Regions from separate parts of the Anaerobacillus sp. ABD4_527 genome, predicted to be linked through region 1. Evidence: riboswitches for the same ligand, from Rfam matches in the RefSeq annotation. Region 1 holds a riboswitch; the other holds the start of a gene.
The links. Region 1 has a riboswitch for cyclic di-GMP ahead of ACXAHI_RS02870 (anti-repressor SinI family protein). Riboswitches for the same ligand answer to the same signal wherever they lie in the genome.
Positions count from the first base shown of each region.

Region 2: it holds a riboswitch for cyclic di-GMP, as region 1 does, so the genes downstream of both, sinI (DNA-binding anti-repressor SinI) here and ACXAHI_RS02870 (anti-repressor SinI family protein) in region 1, are expected to answer to the same signal.

Region 1 is NZ_JBSWXZ010000001.1:538,182-546,704, forward strand. It holds gene aldA (aldehyde dehydrogenase) at 1-1,238, shown strand, start outside; gene ACXAHI_RS02835 (aminopeptidase) at 1,350-2,465, shown strand; gene ACXAHI_RS02840 (hypothetical protein) at 2,574-2,780, shown strand; gene ACXAHI_RS02845 (Crp/Fnr family transcriptional regulator) at 2,870-3,559, opposite strand; gene ACXAHI_RS02850 (glutaredoxin family protein) at 3,669-3,911, shown strand; gene ACXAHI_RS02855 (SGNH/GDSL hydrolase family protein) at 3,956-4,570, shown strand; gene ACXAHI_RS02860 (thioredoxin family protein) at 4,653-4,967, shown strand; gene ACXAHI_RS02865 (hypothetical protein) at 5,003-5,233, opposite strand; cyclic di-GMP riboswitch class I at 5,444-5,534, shown strand; gene ACXAHI_RS02870 (anti-repressor SinI family protein) at 5,561-5,722, shown strand; gene ACXAHI_RS02875 (glycine--tRNA ligase) at 6,102-7,484, shown strand; gene ACXAHI_RS02880 (HAD-IA family hydrolase) at 7,543-8,109, shown strand; gene ACXAHI_RS02885 (MFS transporter) at 8,142-8,523, shown strand, end outside.
Region 2 is NZ_JBSWXZ010000001.1:2,191,667-2,200,189, reverse strand. It holds gene ACXAHI_RS11280 (sodium:solute symporter family protein) at 1-767, shown strand, start outside; gene spoIIID (sporulation transcriptional regulator SpoIIID) at 1,270-1,542, shown strand; gene mreB (rod shape-determining protein) at 1,677-2,678, shown strand; gene ACXAHI_RS11265 (DNA-directed RNA polymerase subunit beta) at 2,730-3,008, shown strand; gene fabZ (3-hydroxyacyl-ACP dehydratase FabZ) at 3,027-3,449, shown strand; gene ACXAHI_RS11255 (hypothetical protein) at 3,646-3,819, shown strand; gene ACXAHI_RS11250 (helix-turn-helix domain-containing protein) at 3,859-4,191, opposite strand; gene ACXAHI_RS11245 (anti-repressor SinI family protein) at 4,481-4,603, shown strand; gene ACXAHI_RS11240 (hypothetical protein) at 4,616-4,879, shown strand; gene ACXAHI_RS11235 (DUF5658 family protein) at 4,876-5,193, shown strand; gene ACXAHI_RS11230 (helix-turn-helix domain-containing protein) at 5,240-5,575, opposite strand; gene sinI (DNA-binding anti-repressor SinI) at 5,676-5,813, opposite strand; cyclic di-GMP riboswitch class I at 5,834-5,930, opposite strand; gene ACXAHI_RS11220 (SDR family oxidoreductase) at 6,145-6,912, shown strand; gene gloA2 (SMU1112c/YaeR family gloxylase I-like metalloprotein) at 6,962-7,348, shown strand; gene ACXAHI_RS11210 (alpha amylase N-terminal ig-like domain-containing protein) at 7,519-8,523, shown strand, end outside.

The DNA of each region.
Region 1 (8,523 bases):
AAATTGCAGATAAAATAGAAGAAGCTAAAGATTCGTTTATCACGATGCTCACTGAAGAAAACGGAAAGACGGTAGACGCTTCGAAAGCTGAAGTAGAGCTTACGATCGATTATTTTAGATACATGGCAGGATGGGCGAGAAGATATGAAGGAGAAGTACTTCCTAGCGACCGCCCGAATGAGAACATCATGGTCTTCAAAAAGCCAATTGGCGTTGTTGGAGGAATCGTACCATGGAATTTTCCGATGTTCATCTTCGCTAGAAAAGTAGCTCCAGCTTTTGTAACCGGGTGCCCGATCATTATTAAACCTAGTCAGTATACTCCAAACACTGCATGTGAACTCACTTCAATCATTCATGAAGTCGGCTTACCAAAAGGAGTCTTTAACCTCGTGACTGGTAAAGGATCTGATATTGGAAATCCGCTCGCATCTTCACCAGATGTAGCGATGATCAGTTTAACCGGGAGTTATCCAGCAGGATCAAAAGTGATGGAGGCAGCAGCTAAAAATATCACGAAAGTCAACCTGGAACTCGGAGGAAAAGCTCCTGCAATCGTTACGAAGCATGCGAATATCGATTTAGCAGTTGAGAAAATCACAACTTCTAGAATTACGAACAACGGCCAGGCTTGTACGAATGCTGAACGGGTATATGTCCACGAAGACGTTGCAGATGAATTTATTGAAAAGATCACTCAGTCCTTTAAAGATACAAAGGTAGGAAACTCCTTAGATGAAGAAGGGTGCGATATCGGTCCACTGGTTAACAAAGAACAGCTTGAATCAGTTGAGAAAATGGTGAACAATGCTGTTGAAGCAGGTGCTGTAGTGAAAACGGGTGGAAAGAGAATAGAACGAGAAAAAGGCTATTATTTTGAACCAACCGTGTTAACGGACGTTTCTCAAGATATGCAGATCATTCAAGAGGAAATTTTCGGTCCTGTCCTACCAATCGTAATCTACAGCGATTTCGATCATGTTCTTGAAGCGGCTAACGATACACGCTATGGCCTTTCATCTTCTATCTTCAGTGATAACATCCATGAAGTGATGAAAGCTTCTAATGAGCTTAAGTATGGTGAAACCTACGTGAATCGTGAAAACTTTGAAGCCGTTCAAGGGTTCCACGCTGGCATGGGGCAATCTGGAATCGGTGGTGCAGATGGAAAACATGGTCTAAACGAGTACCTTAAGACGCATGTGATTTACATGGAATACGATCCTAATACGAAATAACAGAAGACCGGAGACTTTCTCCGGTTTTTTGATATTTACGAATCATTTGAAGGATGGATAACAGAGCGCTTATAATAAAGGTGTAAAGTCATTAATGAAAAGAGGGAGAATATGATCGATTCTCGTATTAAGAAATTAGCAGAAAATCTTGTTCACTATTCTACAAGAATTGAAAAAGGTGAGCATGTTTTAATCGAAGCATTTAACATCGATAATTCACTTGTTCGGAGTTTAGTAAAAGAGGTACATAAAGCAGGCGGCTTTCCACACGTGAACCTTCGAGACAATCAGGTTATTCGTGAACTATTATTAGAAGCGACAGAGGAGCAAATCGAAGCTTGGACAACTCATGATCTTCGCCAGATGGAAGGCATGGATGCTTATATCGGTATTCGCGGCGCAGACAACATCAATGAGTTTGCTGATGTACCTGAAGCAAAAATGGCATTGTTTAATCAGGTATATAAAACAAAAGTTCATAGTAATCAACGTGTTAAACAGACGAAGTGGGTCGTAATGAGATACCCTAACCCATCTATGGCTCAGCTATCTAGTATGAGCACAGAAGCATTTGAAGATTATTATTTTAACGTTTGTACGATGGATTACGCGAAGATGAATGAAGCGATGGATGCACTTGTGGACCGAATGAATCGTGCAGATTCTGTAAGAATCGTTTCACCTGATACGAATTTAAGCTTCTCCATCAAAGATATACCAGCAATTAAGTGTGCAGGGCAACTGAATATCCCTGATGGAGAAGTATTTACAGCCCCTGTCGTGAATAGTGTCAATGGCGTGATCACGTATAACACACCTTCTCCATACAATGGGTTCGTTTTCGAAGATGTTCAGCTAACGTTTGAAAATGGAAAGATTATCGATGCGACAGCGAACGATACAGAACGATTGAACAGCATACTCGATACGGATGAAGGTGCTAGGTATATCGGTGAATTCGCGATAGGAGTTAACCCGTATATTCGCGAGCCGATGAAAGATATCTTGTTCGATGAAAAGATCGACGGGTCCTTCCACTTTACTCCAGGGCAATCTTATGACGAAGCACCAAACGGAAATGATTCAGCAGTTCACTGGGACATGGTGCTGATCCAAAGACCTGAATATGGTGGAGGAGAAATTTGGTTTGATGATGAATTGATACGTAAAGATGGAAAGTTTGTACCAGACTATCTCCAAGGTTTAAATCCTGAAAATTTAAAGTAAGACAAGGATGCGCATCTACGGATGCGCTTTTTTACGTACAAATGACCAATCACATTCCTGGTAGTTTGAATATAAATAAACAAATCTACTTAAGAGGAAGTGCCTTTAATGGAAATACATTGTGATGGATGTACAAAGGAGATGAGAGACTGGGAGACCATTCATATGGTGAAATTCGATAAGTGGTATGTTGGTCATTTTAACTGCTTATTGAATTTGAAAAAGAAACTTAATTTAAACAGACCGATTAAATGGGATAAATTAGAAGGAACAAAAGATAATCAAAAAGGAACGGATGGAAAAACGCAATCATAATGATTCTGTTTAGATTCTATAGCTTATCATTATGACTAAAAAAGCTGTCGAGGATTCCTCGGCAGCTTAAGTTTGTAGATTTCTGATCTTTACTCTCCATTTTCACTTAAATAATTGTTGGCTTTTTCAGCATGTATGGCGAAAGTTAAGGGGTTCTTCTTTATGTATCCAGCTTTTTTTAAGTCTCCTATAGTGGCACTGACAGTTTCTCTAGTAGAACCGATCATCGTAGCCATGTCATAATGTGTAAGCTTGATTTCGATCGTTTGCCATTCGTTCTTTCGCTTTCCAAATTTCTCACTAAGTTTTAACAGTAAAGATAACACCCGATATTTTACACTTCTGAGTGCAATGTTTTCACTCATTTCATAAATTTCTTTCAAGCGTGAAGACAGTATTTCAATGAATTTTATGGCGAGCTTGGGGTTTTCTGAGAGCAAAGTTTCAAATTGTTCTTTTCCGATAATACATAAATAAACGTCTGTCATCGCTTCAACATAAACAGAATCATCACTTAGTGAGAAACTAGAGGTTTCTCCAAAAATGTTGCCATCTCCAAGAATATCAACCGTTAATTGTTTTCCGCTATCATTCGAGCGATACAACCGTACATTTCCTTTTTTTAATAAAAATAACGCTTTCATTGGCTTTGTAGGTCCTACGATGATAGTTCCTTTTTTAACGGGCTTCATATCGCTAACACGATCGATCTGTACCAAATCATTCATTTCCATTTCATCAAATAAGTTTATCTGGGAAAGCATCGTCAATTTATCCATAGAATCACCTTCAGTTCTTAAATCAAGTCATTTTCACGAGTAAGATAGCTTACATTATTATGATTCGTATACCGTTATACTTTTATTGTTAGGAGGGTATTAGTCTAACATGGCACATATTCGATTATACACGATAACAAGTTGCATTGAATGTGAGAAAACAAAACGACTCCTTAAGCAGTCAGGTATTTCCTTTGATGAAGTGAATGTTCTTGAACAGCCAGAAAGGCAAGAAGATCTTTATCAATTAGCCGGAGAATTCCTTGTACCGCTGCTCGTCTATAACAATAAAGTGTGCTCTGAGTTCACTTTGATACAGAATCACTCGAATGTAGAGATGAACTTTTTATAGGTGCGATGAATATAGTAAATCATCTTTTGGAAAGAGGTGATGGTTTGTCGCATTTTTTTTATTCAGCAATAGGAGATTCTATTACATTAGGTACAGGCACAATCCTTTTTTCACCGACTTTTCCAGATTACTATCGTTCGGCTATCTTTGATAAGTTAGGAGAAAATGTTCTCCTAACAAAGTGTGCAAGAAATGGAGCAACTACTGGGGACGTTAGAGACTGGCTAGAGAAATCGTTACCAATCGAACATGCCAATATTATTACGATTACGGCCGGTGGAAATGATTTGATCGATGCAGCTGAAGAGTTTGCAATAAATAAGGAAGAAGTTGTTTTCCAGAAAGCGCTCGAAGAATGCTGTATCAACATGAATTGGATTGTAAACCACCTATCGATGACAGTAAAGAAGCCTGCTATGATTCGAATCGTTAATCTGTATAATCCTTATCCACATCTTTCATTCGCAAAAGATTGGGTTATTCGATTTAACCAAAATCTAGTAACGTGTACAAAGAATAATGATGTAAAAGTGGCAGATGTTTATCGTTTGTTTGAGGGCAATGAAGAACGGCTTTTGTCCTTCGATGGCATTCACCCGAATGAATGTGGCCACATGGTTATTTCTGAAGCACTCGTTAGCACTGGTATCTCTTTATAGAAAACTGTAATCACAATTACAGACAAATGATCTTATTGTAAGTTATACTAGCCTATAGTAACGAGTAAAGGAGAAGATTTACATGCAACAAATCGAATCAAAACAATCTTATGATAATCTAATCAACGATTCTAAAGTGACAATATTAAAATACGAAGCGAATTGGTGCCCGGACTGTAAACGCCTTGACTTATTTATCGACGATATCATGAAAGAACATAGCGATAAACAATGGGCACAAATTGATATTGAGCAATTCCCTGAAATAACAGAGGAAAATGAAGTGATGGGTATTCCAAGTCTCCTCGTTTATAAAGATGGAAAGAAAGTTGGGCATCTTCATAGTGCCAACACAAAGAACCCAGATCAAGTAAAAGATTACTTATCTGACTTTTAATAAACAGCCTGTCGAGTCAATCTCGACGGGCTGTTTTAATTTTTTGTCAAGATATACTCGACCGTTCCGTCTTGTAATGAATGTACATGTGATATGACATAACCGATGCTGAGGTATGTCGATAATGCCTCACTGCAAAGATGACTTACAGGCTCTGTAGGTGCATGGAGACTAGGATAAAATCCTACAACTTTGTTTAGGGGAGTACACCTTAGTAAAACGACGTGAGTGCCTTGCCATGCCGTTCCAATCTGATTTCGTTCCATTCGATTCCCTCCCTGATCAAGCTCTAGCGAGACCATACATGATTAGTTTATGATACAGAAGATAAAGTGTTAGAATCGATAGAAAATATATTGAAATATTGCTAAAATATAGTATAATTGTATAAACTATTTAACTTTCTCATTTTTTAGTCCCGTTTTACTATTGATTTAGCACTGCCGTTACATTGTGGTGTGTGTCTGTTCTAACTCTCCAGAAAAAGGCAAACCATTCTAAAGAATGGGACGCAAAGACACAGGTCTAATGTTGAGAACACTCAACGATGACGGCTGGTCCTCCTGGAAATATCAAAGGAGGAGAGGGTGGCCATGATTAAAACCAGGCCAGAACAAGCACTTGATCAAGAGTGGGTAATGCTGATGAAAGTTGCACGAGAAATGGGATTGAAAAAAGATGAAATCCGAGCATTTCTCGACCGCAAAAATGATCCAACACCTGTGCGTATACAAAAACGGAGGGCTATCGATTGATAGCTCTTTTTTAGAGAAAAAAATTAAATGCGTGTAAACAGTTTGGCAGGTGGGTAGTCTATGAATACACAGTAGATTGCGCTTGACTTTCAGTAAAACTTTTTTGTATCATATGTGATATCAATTACATATATAAGCTAACAACTGTGAAGGACAGATAGTAGCTAGGTAACCCTTTTTATAGAGATTCGGGGATGGTGGAAGCCCGAAAAAGGTCTAGTGAAACGGCGGTCTGGAGTTGATACCGTAAAGTGGATGTGTTCTTTCACATCAACTGGGGTGGAACCGCGGGTGCATACGCTCTCGTCCCCGGACAAATTTTTGTCCGAGGGCGGGAGCTTTTTATGTTGTTAGACAATGATAAAAAGGAGAGATTTAGATGAGTATTTCGATGGAACAAATCGTTGCCATTTCAAAGCACAGAGGATTTATTTTCGCTGGTTCCGATATTTACGGAGGTTTAGCGAACACTTGGGATTACGGTCCATTAGGTGTAGAACTTAAAAACAACATCAAAGCAGCGTGGTGGAAGAAGTTCGTACAGGAATCTCCTCACAATAGCGGACTGGATGCGGCAATCTTGATGAACCCTAAAACTTGGGTTGCATCTGGTCACCTAGGAAATTTCAACGACCCATTGATTGATTGTAAGAGCTGTAAAACACGTCATCGTGCAGATAAGCTGATTGAAGATGCACTTTCTGAAGAAGGCAACGAAATGATTGCTGACGGATTATCGTTTGAAGAGATGGAGCGGTTGATTCAAAATCATAACATTACGTGCCCAGAGTGTGGCAGTCAAGACTTTACAGAGATTCGTCAATTTGACCTCATGTTTAAAACACAGCAAGGGGTAACGACTTCAAGTACAAGCGACATTTATCTTCGCCCTGAAACAGCACAAGGTATTTTCGTGAACTTTAAAAACGTGCAGCGTTCGATGAGAAAGAAAGTGCCTTTCGGGATTGCACAAGTCGGAAAAAGCTTTAGAAATGAGATTACACCTGGTAACTTTACATTCCGTACGCGTGAATTTGAGCAAATGGAGTTAGAATTCTTCTGCAAACCTGGAGATGAACTAGAATGGCACCAGTATTGGAAAGATTTCTGTAAGAACTGGCTATTGAATCTTGGCGTTGATCAAGATAATATCCGCCTTCGTGAGCACGCTGAAGATGAGCTCTCTCATTATAGTAATGCGACTACAGATATCGAGTACAAATTCCCATTCGGTTGGGGTGAACTTTGGGGAGTTGCTTCAAGAACAGATTATGATTTGAAAAAGCACATGGAACATTCGAACGAAGACTTCACGTACCACGATCAGCAAACAGGCGAGCGCTATGTTCCTTATTGCATCGAACCATCATTAGGGGCAGACCGCGTTACACTAGCATTCTTAATCGAAGCGTACGAAGAGCAAGAATTAGAAGATGGCACGTCTCGTAGCGTCATGCATTTCCACCCTGCTTTAGCACCGTTTAAAGCAGCAGTATTGCCACTTTCGAAGAAATTATCGGATGAAGCTAGAGAAGTTCACGCTGAACTTGCGAAGTATTTCATGGTGGATTATGATGAAGCTGGATCGATCGGTAAACGTTACCGCAGACACGATGAAGTAGGTACACCATTTGCGATTACGTTCGATTTTGATTCCCTTGAAGATAAGCAAGTAACTGTACGAGACCGAGATACAATGGAACAACAAAGAATGCCAATCTCTGAACTAAAGAACTTTTTAGAGGAAAAAACTCAGTTTTAATGAATGAGCCGCTCGATCGAGCGGCTTTTCTTTAGGATTAACGTAAAGGAGTGAAATCGTGAAGATTTTATGGGATTTTGATGGCACGTTATTCGATACGTATCCAGCTTTTGTTAGTATTATGAAACGGTTTGTTCCTGAGCATGTTTCAAATGAGGAGATATTGAAAGAGTTAAAAGTTTCATTTCGACATGCAACTAATGTATTTGGATTAACAATGGAACAAGTTGAAGAATTTAGAGTGTTAGATAACGCCCTTTCTCCTGATAAGAAGCCTCCTTTTGAAGGTGTTTTTGAAATTCTGAACAAATCAGACCTTAATGTCATCATGACTCACAAACCAAGGGAAGAAGTCATCACCATTCTTCAGCATTTTAATATGGAACATCTTTTTGCAGATCTTGTAGCAGGTGATGATGGATATCCAAGAAAACCAGACGCAGCTTCTTATCGCTATTTACATAACAAGCATGAATTAGATCTAGCAGTGGGTGACCGTTTATTAGATATCATTCCAGCAAAAGAAGTTGGGATGAAAACATGTTTATTTCAAAATACTGCAGATGGAGCAGACTTTTACGTTGAAGATTACAAACATCTCAAGCAATTATTGTGGTCTGAGTAGACCGAATATTGTTCTCAAGGGAGTGGACCATGATGGGTAAGCAACAACGTTTTCTCCTTCTAACATTCCTCCTAGGAGTTTTCTTAGGCGCATTAGATTCAGGTGTGATTTCACCTGCTTTAACCACATTGGTTAAAGAACTCGATATCGATTTGAAATTTACTGTATGGGTCGTTACGATCTACACCCTTGTTTACGCAGTCAGTATGCCGATTATCGGAAAACTGGCAGATCTTTATGGTAGGAAGAGTATATTCCTTGTTGGCATATTCCTGTTAGCTCTCGGTTCTCTTATTGCCGGTATAAGTGGGTCACTTCCACAGCTTTTAACAGGAAGAGCGATTCAAGCAGCAGGAGCTGGAGGTATTATTCCTATTGCAAACGCTGTTATTGGGAGTAGTTTTCCTAAAGAGA
Region 2 (8,523 bases), 1.7 Mb from region 1:
TCATCTTGATGAAACAAGTAGCGGGTAGTCCGATCGATAACTTACCTGACTGGACTGAGAAATGGATCAACACAGGCTTACTCAGTATGGCAGACGGAAACTCTGATGGCATTCTTCAGTGGCAAGAAATTGCCATCAGTAATGACATTGTTGTTATGGCTACACCGGAAATCGCAAATTTAGGAATCTTTGTGATCGGGCTTGTAGCTGCTGGGGCGATGGCTGCAGCTCTTTCAACGGCAGGCGGCCTTCTGATGGCCATTTCATCATCCTTTTCCCATGATATTTATTTCCGTATTATTAATCCGAATGCCTCTGAGAAGAAGCGTATGGCCGTCGCACGCTGGTCGATTCTAATTGCAACGATCGTAGCAGGCCTTGTGGCGCTAAATCCACCTGGGGTAATCACTCAAATCGTTGCATGGGCGTTTGCGCTCGCTTCTGGTACATTCTTCCCAGCACTCATATTAGGAGTATGGTGGAAACGTGCAAATGCATATGGAGTCATTTCTGGAATGATTGTGGGCCTTCTCGTAACCTTAACGTATATCTTCCTAGCGAAGTTTGGTGGAGTTACGGTCTTTGGCATTATCGATACAGGAGCAGGCGTGTTTGGCGCCGCAGCTGCTTTCTTAACGAATATCATCGTTTCACTAAGCACTGCGCCACCATCACAGAAAACACAAGAAGAGGTGTTGGACCTAAGGTACCCTGAACAATTGAAGTACAAAGATGGCGAAGTATGGAAAGATGATGAAGTCATTTAAAGAGGTAGTCCCGGATACAATGGTATCCGGGGCTTTTTATTTTTTATAGATGTGCTTAGAAGATTTAAAGAAATTTTGTGATCGCTGAAGTTGATTTGAGCGGAAGGTGCTCGACTCCTGCGGGACTAGCGGGACATGTGAAACCCCACAGGCGCAAGAATTTCGAGCAGAGGAGGCTCACCGCCTGCCCCGCGGAAAGCGAGCACCTGCAGCGGAAACCAACCACTATTCACAGATAATAGAATTAATTTTAAAGAAAATTCAATAAAATCACTTGTCCCTCTTGACTTTTTGGTATATAACTATCCAACCCCTAATAAAATGTTACAAAACTTAGTAAATGAGGGGCAGAGGTGAGAAGTTGTGGTAAGGCTTCGAAGTATTCTTGTACACAATTCTCCTGACATCATGTAGATCGACTTGATGACTTGAGCTTCGTAGCATGATCACTTTATCAGTCTCATTTCGCATCTCTCACATCCAATTTAGGGAGGCGAGTGGTGTGCACGATTACATCAAAGAGCGAACCATCAAGATTGGAAATTACATCGTGGAGACGAAGAAAACGGTGAGGGTGATCGCCAAAGAATTTGGAGTATCAAAAAGCACCGTCCATAAAGACCTTACTGAAAGACTCCCAGAAATCAATCCTGACCTGGCCAACGAGGTGAAAGAAATTCTTGAGTATCATAAATCGATACGACACCTTCGAGGCGGGGAAGCGACTAGAATAAAATATAGAAAGGATACTGAGAAGGAAGAAGCTGTAAAATAGGTGAAAAACGACAATTTTTTCTAAATCTTTTCTTCCATGTTCACTTTTGTGATACAATATACTAATGGATATGAACTCTATACATACTAGGAATGGAACTATAGATGAGTGATTGAACACAGGGAGGATAGATCATGTTATCACGTGATATAGGGATTGACTTAGGTACTGCGAACGTACTGATTTATTTAAAGGGAAAAGGGATTGTCCTCGATGAGCCTTCTGTTGTAGCGATCGACACCACAACGGGTAAAGCACTTGCCGTAGGTGAAGAAGCAAGGCAGATGGTAGGCCGGACGCCTGGAAACATCGTTCCTACTCGTCCATTGAAGGATGGGGTCATCGCTGACTTCGATATTACAGAAGTAATGCTTAGACATTTCTTGAACAAGATCAATGTGAAAAGCTTTTTATCGAAGCCGCGTATTTTAATTTGTACACCGACTAACATCACATCGGTTGAGAAAAAAGCGATTAAAGAAGCTGCTGAAAAAAGCGGTGGGAAACAAATTTTCCTAGAAGAAGAGCCAAAGGTTGCCGCAATTGGTGCTGGAATGGATATTTTCCAACCGAGCGGAAATATGGTAGTGGATATAGGCGGTGGGACGACTGATATCGCGGTACTTTCGATGGGCGATATTGTCACCGCCTCTTCCATTAAGATGGCAGGGGACAAGTTCGATTACGAGATCTTAGACTATATCAAGAAAGAGTACAAGCTATTGATCGGTGAACGAACGGCAGAACAGATCAAGATCAATGTTGCAACGGTATTTCCAGGTGGTCGGAAAGAAGAGCTCGACATACGCGGACGTGACATGGTTACGGGACTTCCTAGAACCATCACAGTGAAATCTGATGAAATTCAGCAGGCGTTACAAGAACCGATCTCTCATATGGTGATGGCAGCGAAAAGCGTTCTTGAACGTACTCCTCCTGAACTTTCTGCAGATATTATCGATCGTGGCGTAATCATGACAGGCGGAGGCGCACTTCTTCATGGAATCGATCAATTATTTGCTGAAGAATTGATGGTTCCTGTGTTAGTCGCTGAAGAACCAATGAGCTGCGTTGCAAAAGGGACAGGCTTAATGCTGGAACATATGGACAAAATCGCTAAAAAGAAACTAGTCTAACTTTTCGGAAGTTCTTAGGTAACGGAAACTATTCGTAAGGGTGTTATCATGATGGCGAACAACCATGAAAACGTAAATGAAACCTCAGAAATCAACATGAATGATGAGGAAAAAAAGACAAAGAATAAGAAAATAAAAGAGCGTATGCCTCGAATTCGGTTAATTCCGATTTGGCTGCGCCTTATTCTCGTTGTACTGCTTCTTGCCTTTTCACTCGCTGCAGGAGCTATGATTGGATACGGGGTCATCGGAGAAGGAAGCCCGGGAGACGTTTTCAAAAAAGAGACCTGGGTGAAGATCTCTGATATTGTTAAGAAAGAAACGGAGTAATAGAAGGGAGCACTCGTGATGATGGACATTCAAGATATTAAATCAATCATCCCACATCGCTATCCTTTTCTACTTGTCGACAAGATCGTGGAAGTAGAGGAAGAAGTGAGAGCGATCGGAATTAAGAACGTTACAGCCAACGAAGAATTTTTCAACGGTCACTTTCCTGATTACCCAGTCATGCCAGGTGTCTTAATTGTAGAAGCACTTGCGCAGGTCGGTGCGGTTGCTATGCTTAAGAAGGAAGAGAACCAGGGGAAGCTTGCTTTCTTTACAGGCATCGATAAATGCCGCTTTAAAAGACAAGTTAAGCCAGGTGATCAGCTTCGCTTAGAAGTTGAAATCATCCGTATTAAAGGACCTATGGGCAAAGGAAAAGCGACAGCGACTGTCGATGGTGAAGTTGCTGCGGAAGCGGAAATCATGTTTGCCCTCAAATAACGATCTTACAAGCATCTCGAATTTCGAGGTGCTTTTTTACGTTCATTTGTAAAAACGTTGTGCAATTTTGTTAAGCATTTAAAGGCTTTATTGAGACTCTGTTAATTGCCACACATGGGAGAATATTGCTGTTATGATTTGGTCAACCGCTTATTCAGTAGCTGCGGTCAAACTTGGTTAGGGAGGAATTTTGATAATGAATAAGAAATTCATGGCCAAAATTGCAACTTCGTTTCTAGCTGTTATGCTCATCACTGCTTGTAGCGGTGGAGAAGAAGAAGGAAACAACAATACAACCAACAACGGAAGTAATACGGAAGAACCTGCTTCCAACAACGGATCCACTAACTCTGAGAATTCTGCTGAATAAGTTGTTAAACTCCCGTCCACTCCAGGCGGGAGTTTTTCATTAGCCTTTCTTGTTTAATTGCCACTTCCTAAATTCGAGAAACTCCTCAAAGTCTTCTTTCGTGATGCCAGACCGCATCGCTTCTTCGATCAATGACTGCCATTCTGGGTCCAAATTGGGCTCTCTTTCTTCAAACTCATCTTCATGAATAAACACATCCATAGGCACCTTTAATACAGCAGCGATTTTTTCGAGAAATTGTATAGAGGGGTTCGCCTGTTGATTGCGCTCGATTGAACTGAGGTAAGATTTTGCTACCCCAGCTCGCTTCGCTAATTCAGTTAATGACAGTCCCATGCGATTTCGATAAAGCTTAATCTTTTCACCTATCATCCCCAATACCTCAACTTTGTTAGTATTTGATAATTCAATTTTATCAAGAACATTATGTTCTGTAAACAGAACAATAGTCTTAAGTTAAAAACGTTAAAATATGGAATTATAAGAAAAATAAAGCATAGGTTAGAAAAAGCTTGGTTTTATACCTAAACACAAATAAAATAAAGAATTTTCAGTCTTTTACATTCGATCTGATAGGCTTATATTAGATGTATATTCTAAATAAAGAACAAATCGTTCTTTATAGTGTCGGATTATGGAGAAAAAAGTAAGGAGGTAGAAAATGAGAGCGTATGGTGGAGAAAAATTGGACTTAGAGTGGATTAACCTTATTGCGAAAGCCAAGAAGTTAGGACTAAGTAAGGAAGAGATTAGACAATTCCTCGATAATTCCTCAAAAAAATAAGGGGGAATTTAGATGATCAAGCTTGGAGATCGCACGTTTGTATCGTACATCACAGAGAAAAGAGTCAAGGTTGTTGCACTCGATGATAGGACCGGCAAACTTTATATTAACGATGAATACAAAGGTTGCTGTGACTTACACTTTATTCTTAATAAGATTAAGGAGCTCGAATTGCAGGAGGAAAATAGAAGGTGGCTTTTTGAGGACGAGCGGAAACTTTATAACGAATTAAGTCAAATTATTAAGAATCAGATCATTTCCTCGAACTTAGAATGAGTAGGGATGCACGGTCTTCCCTTCAACCCATCATGTACTATTTGGCATGCTGTAATTTCATCGATGGCGTCATTACATACTGGGGCGTACAGAACAACGTGATCGAAGAAGCAAATCCACTGATGAACCTATTATTTAGTATCCATCCATCTGTCTTTCTATGTTTTAAGATCATACTGTCGATCTTACTTGTGTTTATGGGAAGCATGAAGAATGACTTTCAAACGCGGTTAGTAAGATGGCTGTTGAACGTCGCAACTGTTCTTTATACTGCAATATTACTGTATCATGCCTACTGGCTCTTTTTACTGTAAATCATAATAAAAAGAGCCTTCACCTGAGGCTCCCGGGTTAGATCGATTATTTGTCGCTTCCTTGCTTTGCACGCCACTTGTTGAACTCTAGGAATTCTTTGAATTGTTCTTTACTAACTCCCGAATTCATCGCTTCTTTAACAAGCTTTTTCCACTCTGAATCCAACTCGCTTTGATGGATGAGGTTATCTCCTTGAAGAAGTACCTCTACGGAAACATCTAATACTCCTGAAATCTTCTCTAAGAATTGAATAGAAGGGTTAGATTGTATGTTTCGTTCGATTGAACTCAAATAGGATTTTGCTACACTAGCGCGTTCAGCTAATTCAGAAAGTGAGAGGCCTTTACGTAATCGATACTTCTTTACTTGCTCTCCTATCATGTCTTACCCTCCCATACGTCAACATCACACTCAGTTACTAAATATTATATCAGTATGGGTATGTTCCGTAAATAGAACAAAAGCGTTAATCGCCCTCCACTCACTCCTTCAAATCCCTGACTATTTCCTCCTTTCTAATAAAAGCTTTCACCTCTTCCACTGATAATCCTAATTCCTTCGCAGTAAGAATTAGATATACCCATTCCTCATCAAGCCTCACCTTTTCACTTGTTTCCATCCTCACTCCTCCTCTATGTTCCAGGTAGTTCAGCCATCTTAGGAAACACCTTACGCCTCCCTTAGATCTGATAACTTTGCGATCTACTTTTTTCAAAGTAGGGTGCCTTTTTGCTGGAGGATACCTAATACTTTAGACCTATGTAAACGAATAATGTTATATCTCTATCATAGTCCGAAAATGGTAAGAAATTTGTTGTTTTTTGAAAGCTAAAACAACTTTTTTTGTCATTTCTTAAAAAGTACGGTTGAAACACGACAGAACGCTAGCGATGTTTTTAGACTGACCCACCAAAAGAATGGGTATAGAAGGAAGACGAGGAGGGATATTCATGAAGAAAATCGCGGTGATTACAGGTGGCGGATCTGGTATTGGAGCAGCAGCTGCAAAGCGGTTTGCAAAGGAAGGCATCACAGTCTGTTTGTTTGATGTAGAAGAAAGTCGTGCAGAAGAAGTAAAAGAGGAGATTATCTCACTAGGCGGAGAGGCGTTCGCTTATGAAGTCGATGTGTCTGATGAAGACCAGGTTGTCAGTAAGCTTCAAGAAGTGAGCGAAAAAACGGGTGCGATCGATTATCTCTTTAACAATGCTGGAATTAACGGGACGCTTCAACCGATTGAAGAAATGAGTGTAGACAATTGGGATCAAACGATTCAAACGAACTTGAGAAGTACGTTTCTCATGGTGAAGCATACCGTTCCATATATGAAGAAGTACGGAGGGAGCATGGTCATCACAAGTTCGATCAATGGAAATCGAACGTTCTCGAACTTCGGGATGTCTGCATACAGCACATCGAAGGCAGGACAGGTTGCGTTTATGAAGATGGCTGCGCTCGAACTAGCGAACGATAACATAAGAGTGAACGCGATTTGTCCTGGAGCGATTGAAACCAATATGGATGAAAATACGGATCAAAAGGAAAGTGTTAAAGAAATTGAAATACCTGTAGAGTATCCAGAAGGAAACCACCCGTTAGAAGAAAAAGCAGGAAAGCCTGAACAAGTCGCTGATGTCGTTTATTTTCTCATTTCGGATGCATCGAGTCATGTGACGGGAACAGCGATGTACGTTGATGGAGCGGAGTCACTTCTGTAGCTTGACGTAAGAACGAACCGTCGCTAAGTTAGTATAGAGGTGATCGAAGATGTTTACAAAAGTACACCATGTTGCCATCATATGTTCAGATTATCAACGCTCGAAAGATTTTTATGTGAATGTACTGGGATTAAAGGTAATAGAAGAAACGTACCGGAACGAAAGAGAGTCATACAAACTTGATCTAGCGGTTGGAGAACATACGCGAATTGAACTGTTCTCCTTCAATACCGCTCCTGAGCGTCCAAGCTATCCTGAAGCGCGCGGACTTCGACATATCGCTTTTGAAGTGGATGACATCGAGTTGGCTGTAAAGCAGCTTAGAAGGAAAGGTGTCACTAGCGTTGAAGGAATTAGAGTGGACGAGTTAACAGGGAAGCGGTTCACCTTTTTTCAAGATCCAGACGAATTACCTATCGAAATGTATGAAAATTAGCACATTTCTCCAAAAGGAGTTGATTAGCTGCCAAACCTGTGGCATCATAAGTTTGAAAGCGTTTGCTAATTTAGTGAGATGGTTTTTGTGCAACTTTGCGCAAACGATTTCGCTAACGTTATTGTGCAAACGGTTTCACAAACTGGATTTTAATCTAAAGGGGGATATCGATGAAACGGCGTAATCGAAAACGGCTTTCTTTGTCGCTAGCAATCGTACTCGTGTTGCAGTTGCTGGCAGGAGCAATGCCGGGTGTCGAAGCTGCAACGCTTACGAGTCCGGTAATTGAAGGATCGAGCGCAACGTTCAACTATCAGGGAGACGGTAGCAAGACGTCTGTCAAAGTCGCTGGTGATTTTACAGATTGGGAAAAAGGCGCTCTTGAGATGACGAAAGGTGATGGAGATGTCTGGAGCCTTAAAGTCGATGATCTATCGAACGGAATGCACCAGTACAAGTTTATCGTCGATGGTGAATGGGTGAAGGATCCTCTCAATTCTAATGGAGGAGAGAACAGTGAATTTCAAATCGGCGATGCTGATGCGAAACGTACCGTTACGCTAGTCGGCGATCTCCAAGATGAGTTAGGTGCAGAAGCGGATTGGAAGCCTGATGCATCTGAAACGATCATGGAAGACAAAGGGAATGGATTCTATGAATTTACGGCAGAGCTCCCTGCTGGTAAGTATGAATACAAGATTGCGATCAATCAATCTTGGGGGGAGAGCTATGGGAAAGATGGAGGGAACATTCCGCTAGAGCTTTCTGAAGCATCGAAAGTAACGTTCTATTACCATGATGGTACGCATGCAGTAGCAGATTCCACTTTCTACAGTAAGATTTCCGAAGATAAGCAACCGAGATTAGTAGGTTCTATCCAGCCTGCGATCGATGCTGGAGATGAGTGGAGTCCGAAAACATCGACTGCGTTATTCACCGATGATAATTTCGATAACATTTACACATACACTGCAGATGTTCCAAAAGGAAACTATGAATACAAAGTTGTGTTAGGAAACGACTGGGGCGAAGAGTATCCGGGGGATAACGTTTCGCTAAACGTTATTGCTGATGCAACGATCACGTTCCAATTTAACGCTGAAACGAAAAATGTTAGTTCTGATTATAGCCCTGAGGGTTCTGATGGAGCGATCAACAAAGAAAAACTTCTACAT